Regions from separate parts of the Kitasatospora sp. NPDC017646 genome, predicted to be linked through region 2. Evidence: riboswitches for the same ligand, from Rfam matches in the RefSeq annotation. Region 2 holds a riboswitch; the other holds the start of a gene.

Region 1 (7,632 bases), on a different contig from region 2:
CCGCGTCCGCCACCGCCGCGCCCGCGAGCCCGCCCGCCGCGACCAGCAGGCCGCCGAGCGGCGCCCCGAGCAGCACCGCACTCTGCCCGCCCGCCTGCCGCAGCGCGAGCGCCCGGGGCAGCCGGTCGGCGGGCACCAGCCGGCGCGGCATCGAGCCGCTCGCCGGGAGGTGGAACGCGTCGACCGTCCCGGTCACGGCCGCCACCGCGACCAGCAGCCACAGCGGCGCGCCCCGGCCCCTGGCCACCGCGAGCGCCAGGGCGACGGTCGCGGCCAGCATCACCGCGTCCCCGGCGAGCATCACCCGGCGGGCGCCGAACCGGTCCGCGACCGCGCCGCCCAGCAGGACGAGCGCGGTGCGCGGCACGGTGACGGCCGTGAGCACCAGCCCGGCCGCGCCGCCCCCGTACCCGGAGGCGGCCCAGCCGAGGGCGAACCCCAACGCGGCGTCACCGAGCAGCCCTGCCTGGACCCCGGTCAGCCAGAGCAGGTACGGGCGGGGCAGGTACGGCCGGGGCGGCGCGGTGGTGGTCATGCTGGGCGACGCTAGGGCCCTCGACCAGGTCGAGGGCAAAACGGCGCCGGCTACCGGGGGACCACCGGCTCCTGGAGCTCGACGACCCAGCCGGACACGTCCTCCGGGGTCTCCAGGTAGCGCTCGCGGGCGTAGCCGGCCGAGCGGTAGCCGTGCTCCTCGATGAAGCGGGCGAGCGCCTGGAAGCTGCCCATCGCCGCGTCCATCGAGCCGCGGTGGACGATGGTCGCCGCCTCCGCGACCGGCGGCAGGTCGACCACCTCGAAGTCGTCCCGGCCGCCCGGCACCGAGTGCGCGACCTGGACGGCGACCCGGACGAGCACCGAGCCGTCGCCCCCCGGCGCGTCCTCGTAGCGGGCGACGGACGGTCCGACCTCCTCGATCCCGGCCTCGGCGACCCGGCGGCACAGCTCCGTGAACAGCGGGCCGATCACCGGCGTGATGTCCTCGGGCTGGTAACTCGCCGCCACACCGGTCAGTTGGGCCACCCGGACGGACGGCACGGGCTTCACCACGACATCGTGCTCGAACATGTTCCCCTCGCTCTCGATCGTCCGGAGCCTCGCCTCCACCCGGGCCAGCCGCTGTTCGTCCGCGGCGATCGCCGCGGCGAGTTGGGCCCGTCGCAAGCGCAGCATCCCGCGCAGTTCGGCGGCGTCCGGCTGTTCGTCCAGGACGGCCCGCACCTGCTGCAGCGTGAAGCCGAGCTCCTTGAGCGCGATCACCCGGTTCAGCCGGGCGAGTTGGCCCGCCTCGTAGGAGCGGTACCCGGTGGCCGGGTCGACCCGGGCGGGCCTGAGCAGCCCGATCGCGTCGTAGTGGCGCAGCATCCGCACCGACACCCGGCCGTGGCTGGCGAAGTCTCCGATGGTCAACATGGTGCTTCCACTCCACTGCCTCCCACGGTGTCAGGGTCAACCCCGGCCGCCGGAACTCCTCGGAAAACACCGAGGGCGGGTGCCGACTCGATGTCGGCACCCGCCCTGAGCAGGTGGTTCTCCTACCAGCGGAGAGCGTGGGATTCGAACCCACGGTGACGGGTCACGCCACGACAGTTTTCAAGACTGTTCCCTTAGGCCGCTCGGGCAGCTCTCCAGGCGGAGGTCAGCCTAACGGGTCCGGCGGGGTTCGGTGCACACGATTCCGCGCGCCCGGGGGTCACTGGTCGCCGTCCCGCTGGCCGAGCGTGACCTTGGTGGTCATGGTCTGGCCGTTGCGGGTGTACTCGACGTCCACGGTCTCGCCGGGCTTGTGCGTCCAGATCCGGCTGACCAGGGCGGGGCCGTTCTCGATCGGCACGCCGCCGAGCTTGGTGATCACGTCGCCCGGCTTGAGGCCGGCCTTGTCGGCCGCGCCGCCGGGGGTGACGGCCGGCTGGCCCTGGACGTCGCGGGTCTGGATCTGCGCGCCGTCGCCCTTGTAGTCGTCGTTGCGCAGCACGTCGAGCTTGGCGTAGACCGGCTTGCCGGTCTTGATCAGGGTGTCCGCGACCCACTTGGCCTGGTTGATCGGGATGGCGAAGCCCAGGCCGATGCTGCCGGCCCGGCCGTTGGCGGAGGCGTTGGACTGGATCGCCGAGTTGATGCCGATCACCGCGCCGCTGGAGTCGAGCAGCGGGCCGCCGGAGTTGCCGGGGTTGATCGAGGCGTCGGTCTGCAGGGCGTTCATGTACGAGGCCTGCGAGCCGGTCTCGTCGCCGGAGGCGACCGGGCGGTCCTTGGCGCTGACGATGCCACTGGTGACGGTGGACTCCAGGCCGTACGGCGCGCCGATCGCGATCGTGGCGTCGCCGACGTTGACCTTGTCGGAGTCGGCCAGGGCCAGCGGCGCCAGCTTGGCCTTCGGCGGGTTGTCGATCTTGACCACGGCGACGTCGTAGCCCTCGGCGTGGCCCAGCACCGAGGCGCTGTAGGACGTGCCGTCGGCGAACTTGACGGTCAGTTTGCCGCCGTTGAGCGTCGGCGCGACCACGTGGTTGTTGGTGAGGATGTGGCCCTCGGTGTCGAAGACGAAGCCGGTGCCGGTGCCCGACTCCTGGGAGCCCTGCGCCTTGATGGTGACGACGCTGGGCAGCGCCTTCTGCGCGATGCTGGCGATGGAGCCGGGCGCGGGCTCGTTCTTCTGGGTGTTGCTGGCCTGGACGGTGGTGCTGCGGTGGTCGTCGACCGAGCTGCTGCTGTTGGCGTGGTCGGTGGCGACCACGCCGATCGCGCCGCCCGCGACACCGGCGACCAGTGCGACGGCCGCGAGCAGGGCCACCAGGCCGCCGCGCTTCTTGCGCGGGCCGCCGGAGCCGGTCGGGCCGCCGGGGTAGTCGGCCGGGTAGCCGAGCGGGCCGTTCGGGCCGCCGGGGTAGCCCGCGCCGCCGGCGGCGGCGTCGTGGCCGCCCCAGCCGCCGAGCGGCTGGCCGGCACCGAAGGGGTGGTGGCCGTGCGCGGCGGGCCCGCCGGCGGCCGGAGCACCGTACGGCTCCTGGGCGTTGGCGACGGGCACGCCGTGGGTCGGGGTCGCGTACGGGTTGGCACCCGGCGGCACGGCGGGCGCGGCCGGAGCGGCGGCCTGCGCGGCCACGGCCGGGGCGGGCGCGGCCGGGGCGGGCGACGCGGACGGCAGGACCGGGGGCGGGGCGTCGATGTAGCCGGTGACCGGGTCGACGGCCGGCTCCTGGACGTCGGGCGCGGCCGGGGCCTCCGGCGCGGGGACCTTGGTGAAGGCGACGGTGGGCTTGTGCCCGCCCCCGGCCGGAGCGGCCTCGGCGACCGGCGCGGCGTCGGCCGCGGTCGGTACGGCCACCGGCTCGGCCGTCGGCTCTGGGACCCGGCTGAAGGCCATGGTCGGCTTGTGCCCGCTGTCCGCCGCCGGAGCACCGTCGACCGGAGCCGCGTCCGCCGCCGACGGCTCGGCCGCCGGGTCGGCACCCGGCTCGGCCACGGGCTCGGGCACCCGGTTGAAGGCCATGGTCGGCTTGTGCCCGCCCTGAGCGGTGCCGTCGGAAGCGGCGCCCGCCGCCTCATCGGCCCCCGCGGGCTGCTCCCCCTGCGGCCCGGTGGGCCCAACCTCGCGCTCGGTGCTCACGGACGACCTCCATAGCTGACAGATCCAAGGACCATAGTTTTTCGCACCGACGATTCGATTGCCGTAAGGACCCCTCTGAAGAACTCATAAGAATCCTTAGCCGTCACCGACGGCCGGGGGCTCCCCACCCCCGCCCGGCGTCCCGCGATGCGGACCGCGCACCCGTGGCCTTTGGCGTTCGTACCCGTGCCGGTTAGCCTGTCGCTCCAAACTGACACGCGGGAGCTTGGACCCACCAGGCTGAGAGTGCGCATGTCGACGGTACGCCAGGCGAACGGCAGGCTGACCGTCGAGGGGGCGCTGACCGCCGGAACCTGTCCGGGTAATGCCGGCGTAGGGAGTATCGGCCATGCCGCCTGCTTCGCCATCCTCTTCTTCGGGCGCCTCCGCGTCCAAGGAATTCCCCGACCTCCCCGCCGGCTCGGCCACGGCCACGGCGCTGCTCGACCAGCGGGTCGAGGCGCCGCTGGTCCTGGACACCGAACCGCCGCGCACCCTGCGCTTCCGGGACCACTTCGCGCTCTGGATGAACCTCGGCGTCAGCCTGATCGGCTTCTCGACCGCGGCCACCGTGCTCGGTGAGAAGGGCAGCGAACTGTCGCTGGCCGCCGCGGTGACCGCGATCGTGACCGGTACGGCGGTCGGCACCGCGATGCTCGGCGTGGCCGCGCTGATCGGCGCCCGGACCGGCGCCCCTGCGATGGCCAACCTGCGCGGGCTGTTCGGCACCCGGCTGTCCTACCTGCCGACCGTGCTGAACATCGTCCAGTGCATCGGCTGGGGCGTGTTCGAGCTGCTGACCATCGCGGCCGGCGCGCAGACCGTCGCCCACACCACCGGCTACCGCTGGCTGTTCGTGCTGCTCGCGGGCGCGCTGACCACCGCGCTGACGATCTGGCCGCTGGGCTCGATCACGGTGCTGCGCCGCTTCGTGGCCGGGGCGGTCGCGGTCGCGATGGTGTACTTCACCGTCCAGCTGGGCCGGCAGGGCGTGCCCGACCCGGGCGCGGGCAACTGGCACGGCTTCCTGGGAGCCACCGACGCGATGATCGCGGTGTCGATCTCCTTCGTCCCGATGGCCGCCGACTACACCCGGCACTCGCGCACCCCCCGCTCCTCCTTCTGGGGCAGCTTCTCCGGCTACACCGTCGCCCAGGTCTGGTGTTACGTCCTCGGCCTGATGGCGCTGCTGCAGTCCGACGGCGACCCGGGCCGGATCTTCGACTCCTTCCTCGGCGTCTGGGCCGGCTGGCTGTTCCTGCTGGTGCTGGTGCTGCGCGAGACCGACCAGTCCTTCGCCAACGTGTACTCGACCGCGATGTCGCTGCAGAACCTGCTGCCGCGGGTCGACCGCCGGGTGCTGAGCGGCGGGATCGGCGTGCTGACCACCGTGCTGGCACTGCGGATCGACCGGTTCACCGACACGTACAGCAACTTCCTCGGCCTGATCGGCTCGGTGTTCGTGCCGCTGCTGGCGGTGCTGGCGGTGGACTACTTCTTCGGCGCCGGCCGGCACGGCTGGGACCTCTCCGAGCGGGCGCCGTCCCGATGGCTGATGCTGCTGCCGTGGGTGCTGGGCTTCGCCGTCTACCAGTTCATCGCGCCGACTGCGGTGGCCGGCTGGTGGGTGGACTTCTGGACCTCCGCCCAGGAGTCGCTGCACTTCACCCCGCAGGAGTGGACCTCCGCCTCGCTGTTCGCCTTCCTGGTGCCGGCGCTGGCGACCTGGGCGCTCACCCCGCTGACCCGGCGCGCCACCGCGAGCTGACCGGCCGGAGGCGGAGCCGGCCCCACGGGTTGGGACCGTCTTCGCCTCCACGACACCTGCGCCCCCTATCGTTGGGGCCGTGACCAGCCCAGACCTGCCCCCGGCGGTGGCGCGCACCGCGCCCTCCGTCCAGGTGATCGCCCACCGCGGTTCCTCCCACGCGCTGCCCGAGCACACCCTCGCGGCCTACCGGCGCGCGCTCGACGAGGGCGCGGACGCCGTCGAGTGCGACGTCCGGGTGACGGCCGACGGTCACCTGGTCTGCGTCCACGACCGCCGGATCGGCCGGGTCTCCAACGGCCGGGGCACCGTCTCCGCGATGACCCTCGCCGAGCTGGAGGCGTACGACTTCGGAGCGTGGAAGACCGGCAGGCCCAGCACCGACCCCGAACTGCGGGGCGTGCTGCGGCTGGAGCGGCTGCTGGAGCTGGTGGTGGACTGCGGCCGCCCGGTGGACCTGGCGATCGAGACCAAGCACCCGGTGCGCTTCCGCGGCCGGGTCGAGGCCGAACTGCTGCGGATGCTGGAACGGTTCAAGATCGGCGCGGCCCGGGAGGGCGACCGCCCGTCCGCCCGGATCATGAGCTTCTCCTCGATCGCGCTGGACCGGGTGGCCGCCGCCGCGCCCGACTTCCGGCGGGTGTTCCTGATCGAACGGATGCTGCCGCTGCTCGGTCAGCTGCGGCCGGGCCGTCCGCTGCCGGGCGGGGCGCGGATCGCCGGTCCGGGCATCGAGCTGATCAGGGCCAGGCCGCAGCTGGTGCCCCGGCTGCGCGAGCTGGGCCACGAGGTGCACGTGTGGACGGTGGACGAGCCGGCCGACGTCGAACTCTGCCTGGAGCTCGGGGTGTCCGCGATCATCACCAACCGGCCCGCCGAGGTGCTGGCGCAGCTCGGGCGCTGATCCGGGGCGGGAACCGCCGCCGTACCGGTGGGACCCGGTCACTCTGGTCGGCAGGCAAACCTTCCGCGCACGGTATTGCCGGAATTCCCGCCTGCGGGCGACGGAGGGTGAGCGTGGAATGGACTCTCGTCGACCCTGGGTCGTGCTGCTCGAAATGGACTCGCGGGATCCCCCGATGGTCGTTTCCGACGCATTACCAAGGGGCATCCATCCCTCGGCATACGCTGAAGGAGGTCCGGGGGTGGCGTTGATGGTGGCGCGCGAAGTGCCTACTTCATCGACCATGGCAGTGCCGCACGGCCCAGCGAGTGTCGGGGTCGCACGGCGCCGACTGCGTCGAGATCTGGGTGACAGGCAGATACCGGAACCGGTTATTGACGATGCCGTACTGATCCTCTCCGAACTGTTGAGCAACGCCTGTCGGTACGCCCGTCCGCTCGGCCCGCTGCCCGCCCTGGGCCGCGGGACCCGGGCCGAGGTGGTCGACCAGGTGCTGGTCGGCGTCCCGTCCGGGACGCACCCGGCGCCGGGCGGGCGGGAGCGCGAGGACGGCCCGGCCGAGCCGGACGGCGGGGTGCTGGTCCGCTGGCAGATGCACGCCGACGGCGTGCTCACCCTGGAGGTCACCGACGGCGGCGCGGCCACCCGGCCGGTGCCCGGAAGCCCTTCGGTGAGCTCGCGCGGCGGCCGCGGCCTGGGCATCGTCGACCAGCTGGCCAGCGACTGGGGCGTGCGCGACGCGCCCGGCGAGGTGACGGTCTGGGCGGCGCTGCCCGCCCGTGCCCGGCACGCCCGGCGCACCGGCGGCGACGCGCGCAGCGCGTAGCGGGTAGCCGCGGGCCGCGCACGACGCCCGCCCCGGCGCGTCCCGCGCGCCGGGGGAACCTCAGTAGGCTTCCCGGTGAACAGGACCACCGTCCCCGGGAGAGCCGCAGCATGGGCAAGAAGGCCGCCAAGAAGGCGCCGCAGCGCCAGTCCACCACCGCCGTCACGGGTGAGATCCCCGTGGTCGGGGCCCGCGAGGACTGCCCCTGCGGCTCGGGCCGCCGCTACAAGGCCTGCCACGGCCGGGAGGCGTCGCACGCGGTGCAGGAGCTGGTGCACCGCCCGTTCGAGGGCCTGCCGGGCGAGGCCGACTGGGTGGCGCTGCGCGAGCTGGTGCCCGCCGCCACGGTGCCGCTGACGCTGGCCGCCGGAGTGGCCGGGACCGCCGGCGGTGACGTCCCGTCGGTGACCCTGGCGACCGTGCTGCCGCTGGCCTGGCCGGCCCTGCGCCGCCCGGACGGCTCGATCCTGCTGGGCCTGCAGACCCAGTCCTCCTCCGGCGACCTCAGCCGTGACCTCGCGGAC
Region 2 (7,632 bases):
GCATCGCCCGCGCCACCCCCGGCTTCTCGGGCGCCGACCTCGCCAACCTGGTCAACGAGGCCGCCATCAACGCCGTGCGCGCCGAACGCGCCACCCTCACAGTCGGGGACCTGGACACCGCCCGTGACCGGCTGCTGCTCGGCCGCCGCGAGTCCTCCAACGCCCTGCTCCCGGAGGAACGCCGCTCAGTCGCCGTGCACGAGTCCGGACACGCCCTGATGGCCGCCCTGTGCGAACACGCCGACCCCGTCGCCAAGGTCACCATCCTCCCGGCCGGCATGACTCTCGGTGCAACCGAGCAACTCCCGGAGGCGGAACGGCACCTGTACAGCGAGAGCTATCTCATGGACCTGCTGACCGTCCAGCTCGGCGGCCGGGCGGCCGAACTGGCCGTTTTCGGCGAGGGCTCCACCGGCGCCGCCAACGACCTCGCCAACGCCACCCAGGTCGCCACCCGCATGGTCCGCGAATTCGGCCTGTCCACCGCACTCGGCCCGGTCGGATACGCCACCACGACCCCACAGCACCTCGGCCCCGACGCGGAAGACCTGCTGCGCAGGCCCTACTCCGAATCCACCCAGCGCACCGTCGACGAGGAAGTCGCCCGGCTGCTCCGGCAGGCCGAGGCACGGGCGGTCGACCTGCTGCGCAGTCACCGCCCTCAGCTGGACGAGCTCGCCGCGTTGCTCGTGGAGCACGAGACGGTGGACGGCAAGGTCGTCCTCGACATCCTGCACCGGCACCGCGAGCCGGCCGAGCCCGGCCGAGCGCAGGCCAGTCGGACATAGCGCGCGGGGCGGCAGAAGGCCGACGGGGGCGGTCTCGCGCCGCTGGGAGATCACGAATGTCCGGTACACGCCCGGGTCGGCGAGGAGGTGATCAAGCCCCGGCTCCGGGCGAGCGAGGACCGGGGCAGCGGGTTGTGCCGCGTCATTCGCGGAGAGACGGTGGAGGTACCGCATCTGCTGTGAGTGCCGGTGATCCAGCGGCAGGTGTTCCACGTCGCGACCGTCCTGGCCGAGTCGCTGCGGGAAGGAGTGGATATCCATGACCGGTGTCGCGGACCGCATCGCAGAACTGTTCCGGATCAAGGCGAACAAGGTGCTGGATCGGGCCGAGGACCCTCGCGAGGTGCTCGACTACGCGTATACCCAGCAGGTGGAGCTGTTGCAGCAGGTCCGGCGCGGCCTGGCGGATGTGGCGGCGAGCCGGAAACGGCTGGAGCTGCAGATCGCCCAATTGCGGAAGTCGAACAAGAAGTTGGAGGAGCAGGCGCAGCAGGCGCTGGCCGCAGGACGTGAGGATCTGGCGCGTGAGGCGCTGGCCCGGCGGGCGGGTATGCAGGGGCAGCTCGGCGATCTGGAGGAGCAGGAGCCGTTGCTGCGGGCCGAGGAGGAGAAGCTGACGGCGGCCGCGCAGCGGCTGGAGGCGCGGGTGGAGGCCTTCCGCACGCGCAAGGAGACGCTCAAGGCCGAGTACACCCGGGCCGAGGCCGAGACCCGCATCGGCGAGACCCTCTCGGGCATCGGTGAGGAGATGGGGAGCGTCGGCGCGGCGGTGCAGCGCGCCCGGGACCGGACGGAGCAGCTGCAGGCCCGCTCCGGGGCGTTGGACGAGCTGATGGCCTCCGGCGCGCTGGAGGACGCCGCCGCGCCGGCTGGCCCCGACGAGGTCCGGATCGAGCTTGAGCGGATCAGCGCGGACCAGGAAGTGGAGGAGGAGTTGAAGCGCCTGAAGGCGAAGCTGCCTGCCGGCCCGGGCCCGGAGGAAGAGGGCACGGGGCGGGCGGAAGAGGGCGGGGAGTCGTCGGTGTGAGTCACGAGTCGGGAGGTGGGCGGGCGTGAGCCGTTCGGCGTCCGCAGTGGTGCCCGTGATCGAGGTGGAGGTCCGGGGCGAGATGCCGCCGGAGTCGGCCGAGTACGCACGCGACATGGTGCTGGGCGTGGCGCGTCATGCGCGGGATCCGGTGCTGTCCGTGCGGGTGAGGCTGATGCAGGGGCGCGATCCGGCGGTGCGGCGGTCGGCGGTCGCCCGGGCCAGCCTGGATGTGAACGGACGCCTGGCGCGGGCGCGGGTGGTGGCCGAGACGATGCACGAGGCGATCGATCTGCTGAAGGACCGGCTGGAGTACCGGCTCGCCCGTCTGGAGCACTGGGATCGGTGGCCGGGTGGCCTGTTCGTGGGTCCCCGCCGGGGCGCACCGGGGCCTTGACACGGACGCCCCGGGGCCCGGAGGGCTCGTGGCGGGCAGCTCGGTCGGGTCTGCCGTGGAGAGCCGGGGGAGAGGGTCGTTCGGCCCTGGTGCGCGGGAGGGTGGCGCGTAGCGTGGGAAGTGGCCTGCGGGGTGAGCGAGGGAGTTCGGCCGGAACGGTCCAGGGTGGTCAACTGTGCTGTCCTGGAGTGGATTCGACGGGCGGGCTGAGAGGCCGGAGGGGGTCGACGAGACCCCGACGGCGACCTCCACCACCTGATCCGGGCAATGCCGGCGTAGGGAGCCCACCTTGCAGGTTCGGCCTGGGGAAGGGAACAGGGCCCGGGTAGCAGCCCGGCAGTCGACCTGCGGGCTGCACGGGTGGACGGGACCCGGAGCGTGTGTGCCGGGCTCACGTGGGGCGTCCGGGTAGCGGAGGAGGGCTCCGAGGCCGTCGTCGAGGGGCAGTTCGTCGTGGGGGATGACGATGAGGTCCGCGCCGGTGCCGACGATCGCGCGGATGAGTGCGGCGTCGGCCGGTGCCTGCCGGGAGGAGCTGATGCCGAGGGCCTGCATTTCACGTTGGGTGAGGCCGAGTTGTTTGGGTGCGACGCCGATCCACAGCTGTCGTTCCAGGTCGAAGGGGTCGTTGATCAGGACGGCTTCGGCCCGGCCGTGGCGCAGGGCGGTGAACGTGGCGGCGAGGCCCTCGACGGGACCGCTGCGGCGGGCGCGGCGGGCCAGGAACCGCTGGGTGTTGGCCTGGTCGCGGGCGGACAGGCGGCCGCGGAACAGGCAGGCGAGTTCGTCCTCCATGAGCGCGCGTTCGGGATCGGTGTCCCGGCCGTCGCCGTCGATGGTGACGATGCGCTTGCGTAGGCGCCTGGGCGGGCAGTTCCCGGGTGAGGGTGTTGCGGGCCCAGTGGTCGCCGGACAGCCGGACAGCCGGACAGGACGATCGTCTCGGCCTCGCTGCGGTCGGCGAGGCCGGCGAGTTCTTCGGCGACCTCTGCGGCGGCCTGTCGCCATTCGGAGGCCGCAACCCGGTGCCGGGTCAGGTGGCCGGGGGCGACCCTGGCGGTGGACCACCGGCCCGCTTGGAGGTCGACCTCCAGCTCGGAGGTGAGTGCGCCGCCCGGTCGGGCGACGCGGTGGACGCTGACGGCGGCGTAGGGAATGTCGGGGGCGTGCTGGAGGGCGAGCGGCGTGGCGTCCGGGACCATCGTGAACCGGGCGCCGTCGCGGGGTGGCGGCTCCGGGCAGTTCCTCGGCGAGCGCGAGGCGGCCGTGGGCGGCGAAGACGGCCTGCGTGTCGGCCGGGCAGATCGCGATCGGTGCCGACGACGTGGGTGACGGCGCCGGTGGTGGCGGTGTCGGCGCCCTGGGTGGTGAGTTCGGTCGCCAGGTGCCGACAGCGCAGGTCGATGGCCCGGTCGGGTTCGTCGAGGTCGCGTGAGGTGTCGACGTAGGCGCAGGCGTAGGGACCCGGTCGTGCGTAGAGCGGGCCGAGGAAGGTGAGTTTCATGGCCGTCCGCTCCTGGGGGGTGGTCAGAGTCCTTGGGCGAGCAGGAGTTCGTGGGCCAGGCGGGCGGCGCGGCCGACGCGTTCGGGGTCGGGCTCCTGGTCGGGAATGTCCTCCAGCCCCTGGAGGAGGGCGCGCATGGCCCGGCCGAGGGCCTGGACCTGGGTTTCGAGCAGTTCCACGCGTTCGACGGCGCTTTCGAGGTCGCGGCCCGGCGGGTGGAAGGCTTCGGACGTGCGGTCGGTGGTGGGGTCGGTCATGATCGGCTCCCTCGCTGAGTGGTTCCCACCGGTGGGTCACTCGGCGGGTGTGATGAGGCCGTAATGGCCGTCGTAGCGGTGGTAGAGGACGTTGCCGCGGGTGTGCTGGCCGACGACCTTGCGCAGGGTCGTCTGGGCGATCTGGTTGATCGCGGAGCTCACGTTTCTCGATGGCGATGACCGACTTGATCGCGTCCACGACGCGGAAGTAGGCGATGGCGGAGACGTCGATGCTGACGTTGTCGCGGGTGATGATGTCCTGGGACTGGATCGGCATGGTGGCGATCCGCAGCGAGATGTGGTGCATGACGTCGGCGAACGGGATGATCAGGCGCAGTCCCGGGTCGTGTGCTCCGGTGATCTGGCCGAACCGGAAGACGACCCCCTTCTCGTACTGGCGGACGATGCGGACCGACATCGCGAGCCCGATCAGGACCAGGATGACGAGCACCACCAGGACTGCGGTCACGGCGGTCATTTCGGCTCCCTTCGACTGCGGGCCTGCGTCGACAGCCAGGGCCGGGAACGCGTCGCCACGAGCGGAGCGACCGGGAGGCAAGGGACCGGTTTGCGGTCCTACCGTGACCTGGTCCGCAGCGGACCGCAGGTCCGCCCGATGAGGGCTGGCGTGCTGGTCCACCGGGCGGCCGGGTGGGTCAGGCTGACGATTCGCCGTATCCCAGGCTGTCGTGCCAATCGGCCAGGTCGAGGATCTCCTCGACGGGGCGGCACGGGGTGGCCGGTCCGGGAGGTTCGTAGCCGAGCCGCAGCATGAGCCGGACGTGGTCGGGTGGGCCTTCGGGGTCGCGCAGGCGCCACCGGGTCTCCGGCCATTCGACGGCCTGGTGCAGGACGGAGGTGCGCAGGCTGTGGACTGTCGCGAGGAGCCAGACGTGCTCCAGGCCTGTCCGGTGCGCAGCCAGTCCGCGGGCTGGTCGGTGCGGGTGCTCAGCAGGCACAGCTGGTGGAGCGGCGCGAAGTTCCCGGGGCGGGCGACCGGGCCCTTGCCGCGCGCCCCCAGGCCGGGCGGTCCCGTGTCTGTCAGGCTGGAAGAGGCCCTATCGGCGACCCGGAAGGGGAGCGGCCATGGAAACCGAGGCCATCCGTGCTCGGCCGGTGGCAGGAGTCGCACCCAATCTCGCCGACTACGAGCGGGCCCGGCGCGATTTCTCGTGGGAGTCGGCGCGTGAGGCGCTCGGTGGGCTGCCGGGCGGCCGGGGGCTCAACATTGCGTACGAGGCGGTCGACCGGCACGTCGCCGCTGGAGGCGGCGAGCGCGCCGCGCTGCGCTGCGTCGCCGTGGACCGGCAGGTCAGCACGGTGACGTACGACGAGCTGGCCCGCTGGACGAACCGCTTCGCGCATGTGCTGCGTTCACTGGGCGTGGGCCGCGGCGACCGGGTCGCCTCGCTGCTGAGCCGCTGCCCTGAGCTGTACGTGTCCGTTCTCGGGACTCTGAAGAACACCTCGGTGTTCTGCCCGCTCTTCCCAGCCTTCGGGCCGGTCCCGGTCGAGGAACGGCTGCGGCTGGGCGGTGTGCGGGTGCTGGTCACGACCGAGGACCTTTACCGGCGCAAGGTGGCCGGCCGGCGCGAGCAGTTGCCGCAATTGGAAGAGGTGCTGATCGTCGGCCCGTGCGCTGAGCCGCTGGCGGGTACCCATTCGTTCGATGTGCTGTTGGCGCAGGCATCCGAGGAGTTCACGATCCCGGACACCGACCCGCAGGACATGGCGCTGCTGCACTTCACCAGCGGTACCACGGGTACTCCCAAGGGCGCGGTACACGTCCACGAGGCCGTGGTGGCACACCACGCCACTGCGGCCTTCGCCTTGGACCTGCATCCCGACGACGTGTTCTGGTGCACCGCCGATCCGGGCTGGGTCACGGGCACCTCGTACGGGGTCATCGCGCCGCTCACCCACGGGGTGACGATGGTTGTCGATGCGGGGGACTACGAGGCCCGCCGGTGGTACGGCATCCTCGCCGAGGAGCGGGTGAGCGTCTGGTACACGGCGCCGACCGCTATTCGGATGCTGATGCGGGCCAGCCCCCGCGGCATCCCGCCCGACTTGCCGCGCTCCTTCGACCTGTCGGCGCTGCGGTTCATCGCCAGCGTCGGTGAACCGCTCAACCCGGAGGCGGTCCGCTGGGGGCAGGAGATCCTGGGCCTGCCGATCCACGACAACTGGTGGCAGACGGAGACCGGCGCGATCATGATCGCGAACTTCGCGGCCACCGAGATCAGGCCGGGCTCGATGGGCCGCCCGCTGCCCGGGGTGGAGGCGGGCCTGCTGGAGCGAGGGCCGGACGGGCGGGCCCTGGTGGCGGATGGCCAGGTGAGCGAGATCGAGGTGCCCGGGCGCGAGGGAGAGCTGGCGCTGCGTCCGGGCTGGCCGTCGATGTTCCGTGGTTATCTGAACGCCGAGGAGCGTTACGAGGCATCTTTCGTGGGCGGCTGGTACCTCACCGGCGACGTGGCCCGGCGCGACGAGGACGGCTACTACTGGTTCGTCGGCCGCGCCGACGACGTGATCAAGTCTGCTGGCCACCTGGTCGGGCCGTTCGAGGTGGAGAGCATCTTGATGGAGCATCCGGCGGTCGCCGAGGCGGGGGTGATCGGCCGTCCCGACCCGGTCGCCGGCGAGATCGTCAAGGCGTTCGTCTCCCTCAAACCGGGCTTCGAGCCGGGCTCCGGCCTGGCTCGCGAGATCACTGCCTTCGCTCGAAGGCGACTCGGACCGGCCATCGCGCCCCGCGAGATCGCCTTCGACCAGCACCTCCCCAAGACCCGCAGCGGCAAAGTGATGCGCCGCCTGCTGAAAGCGCGTGAGCTGGGCCTCCCGGAGGGCGACACCTCGGCGCTGGAGGAATCGCGATGAGCCCGCGCCGCACGGCAGCACCGACTGCCTCGCGTGGCAGGACCCGCACGCACAGCCGCGGCGGACCCTCTCCGCAGGCGGCCCACCGCCAAGATCTCCTGCGGGTGATGGTGCGCATCCGGCAGTTCGAGGAGCGCTGCGTCGAGCTCTACAGCGCCGGCGAGGTCCGGGGCTTCGTCCACCTGTGCATCGGCGAGGAGGCCGTCTCCGCGGGCGTCCTCGGTGCACTCGGACCCGAGGACGCGGTGGTCACCACCTACCGCGAGCACGGCCACGCACTGGCCCGCGGCATCCCCGCCGAGTCGGTGTTCGCCGAGATGCTCGGCCGGGTGACCGGCTGCAGCCGCGGCCGCGGCGGTTCCATGCACCTGTTCGACGCGAGTCGGCGGTTCTACGGCGGCCACGGCATCGTGGCGGGCGGCCTGCCGGTCGCCGCCGGGCTGGCCCTCGCCGACCGGATGCGCGGACAGGAACACGTGACCTGCTGCCTGTTCGGCGACGGCGCACTCGCCGAGGGTGAGTTCCACGAGACCGCCAACCTGGCCGCCCTGTGGGACCTCCCCCTGCTGCTCGCCTGCGAGAACAACCTCTACGCCATGGGCACCGCGCTGAACCGCGAGCACGCCCAGACCGACCTGGCCGCACGCGCGGCCTCGTACGGCCTGGTGGCCTGGGAGGTCGACGGCATGGACGTGCTGGCCGTCGAGCGGGCCGCCGGAAGGGCGGCTCGGGCGATCCGGGACGGTGCCGGACCGGTGTTCCTGGAACTGCGCACCTAC

What was found. Region 2 has a riboswitch for thiamine pyrophosphate ahead of ACH4J0_RS02985 (hypothetical protein). Riboswitches for the same ligand answer to the same signal wherever they lie in the genome.
Region 1: linked by a shared signal. The riboswitch ahead of ACH4J0_RS08835 (purine-cytosine permease family protein) and the one ahead of ACH4J0_RS02985 (hypothetical protein) in region 2 are both predicted to bind thiamine pyrophosphate.

Annotation. Positions count from the first base shown of each region.
Region 1 is NZ_JBIRJC010000004.1:128,005-135,636, forward strand. Features, by position in the region: gene ACH4J0_RS08815 (MFS transporter) at 1-535, opposite strand, end outside; gene ACH4J0_RS08820 (MerR family transcriptional regulator) at 586-1,413, opposite strand; tRNA gene ACH4J0_RS08825 (tRNA-Ser) at 1,543-1,630, opposite strand; gene ACH4J0_RS08830 (S1C family serine protease) at 1,694-3,610, opposite strand; TPP riboswitch at 3,819-3,967, shown strand; gene ACH4J0_RS08835 (purine-cytosine permease family protein) at 3,960-5,378, shown strand; gene ACH4J0_RS08840 (glycerophosphodiester phosphodiesterase) at 5,458-6,282, shown strand; gene ACH4J0_RS08845 (ATP-binding protein) at 6,566-7,108, shown strand; gene ACH4J0_RS08850 (DUF5926 family protein) at 7,219-7,632, shown strand, end outside.
Region 2 is NZ_JBIRJC010000001.1:606,415-614,046, reverse strand. Features, by position in the region: gene ftsH (ATP-dependent zinc metalloprotease FtsH) at 1-788, shown strand, start outside; gene ACH4J0_RS02995 (PspA/IM30 family protein) at 1,048-1,815, shown strand; gene ACH4J0_RS02990 (HPF/RaiA family ribosome-associated protein) at 1,871-2,212, shown strand; TPP riboswitch at 2,341-2,511, shown strand; gene ACH4J0_RS02985 (hypothetical protein) at 2,591-3,070, shown strand; partial or broken gene ACH4J0_RS02980 (hypothetical protein) at 3,136-3,414, opposite strand; gene ACH4J0_RS02975 (hypothetical protein) at 3,501-3,647, shown strand; gene ACH4J0_RS02970 (hypothetical protein) at 3,740-3,973, opposite strand; gene ACH4J0_RS02965 (hypothetical protein) at 4,010-4,135, opposite strand; partial or broken gene ACH4J0_RS02960 (SPFH domain-containing protein) at 4,203-4,391, opposite strand; gene ACH4J0_RS02955 (hypothetical protein) at 4,630-4,932, opposite strand; gene acsA (acetate--CoA ligase) at 5,060-6,853, shown strand; gene pdhA (pyruvate dehydrogenase (acetyl-transferring) E1 component subunit alpha) at 6,961-7,632, shown strand, end outside.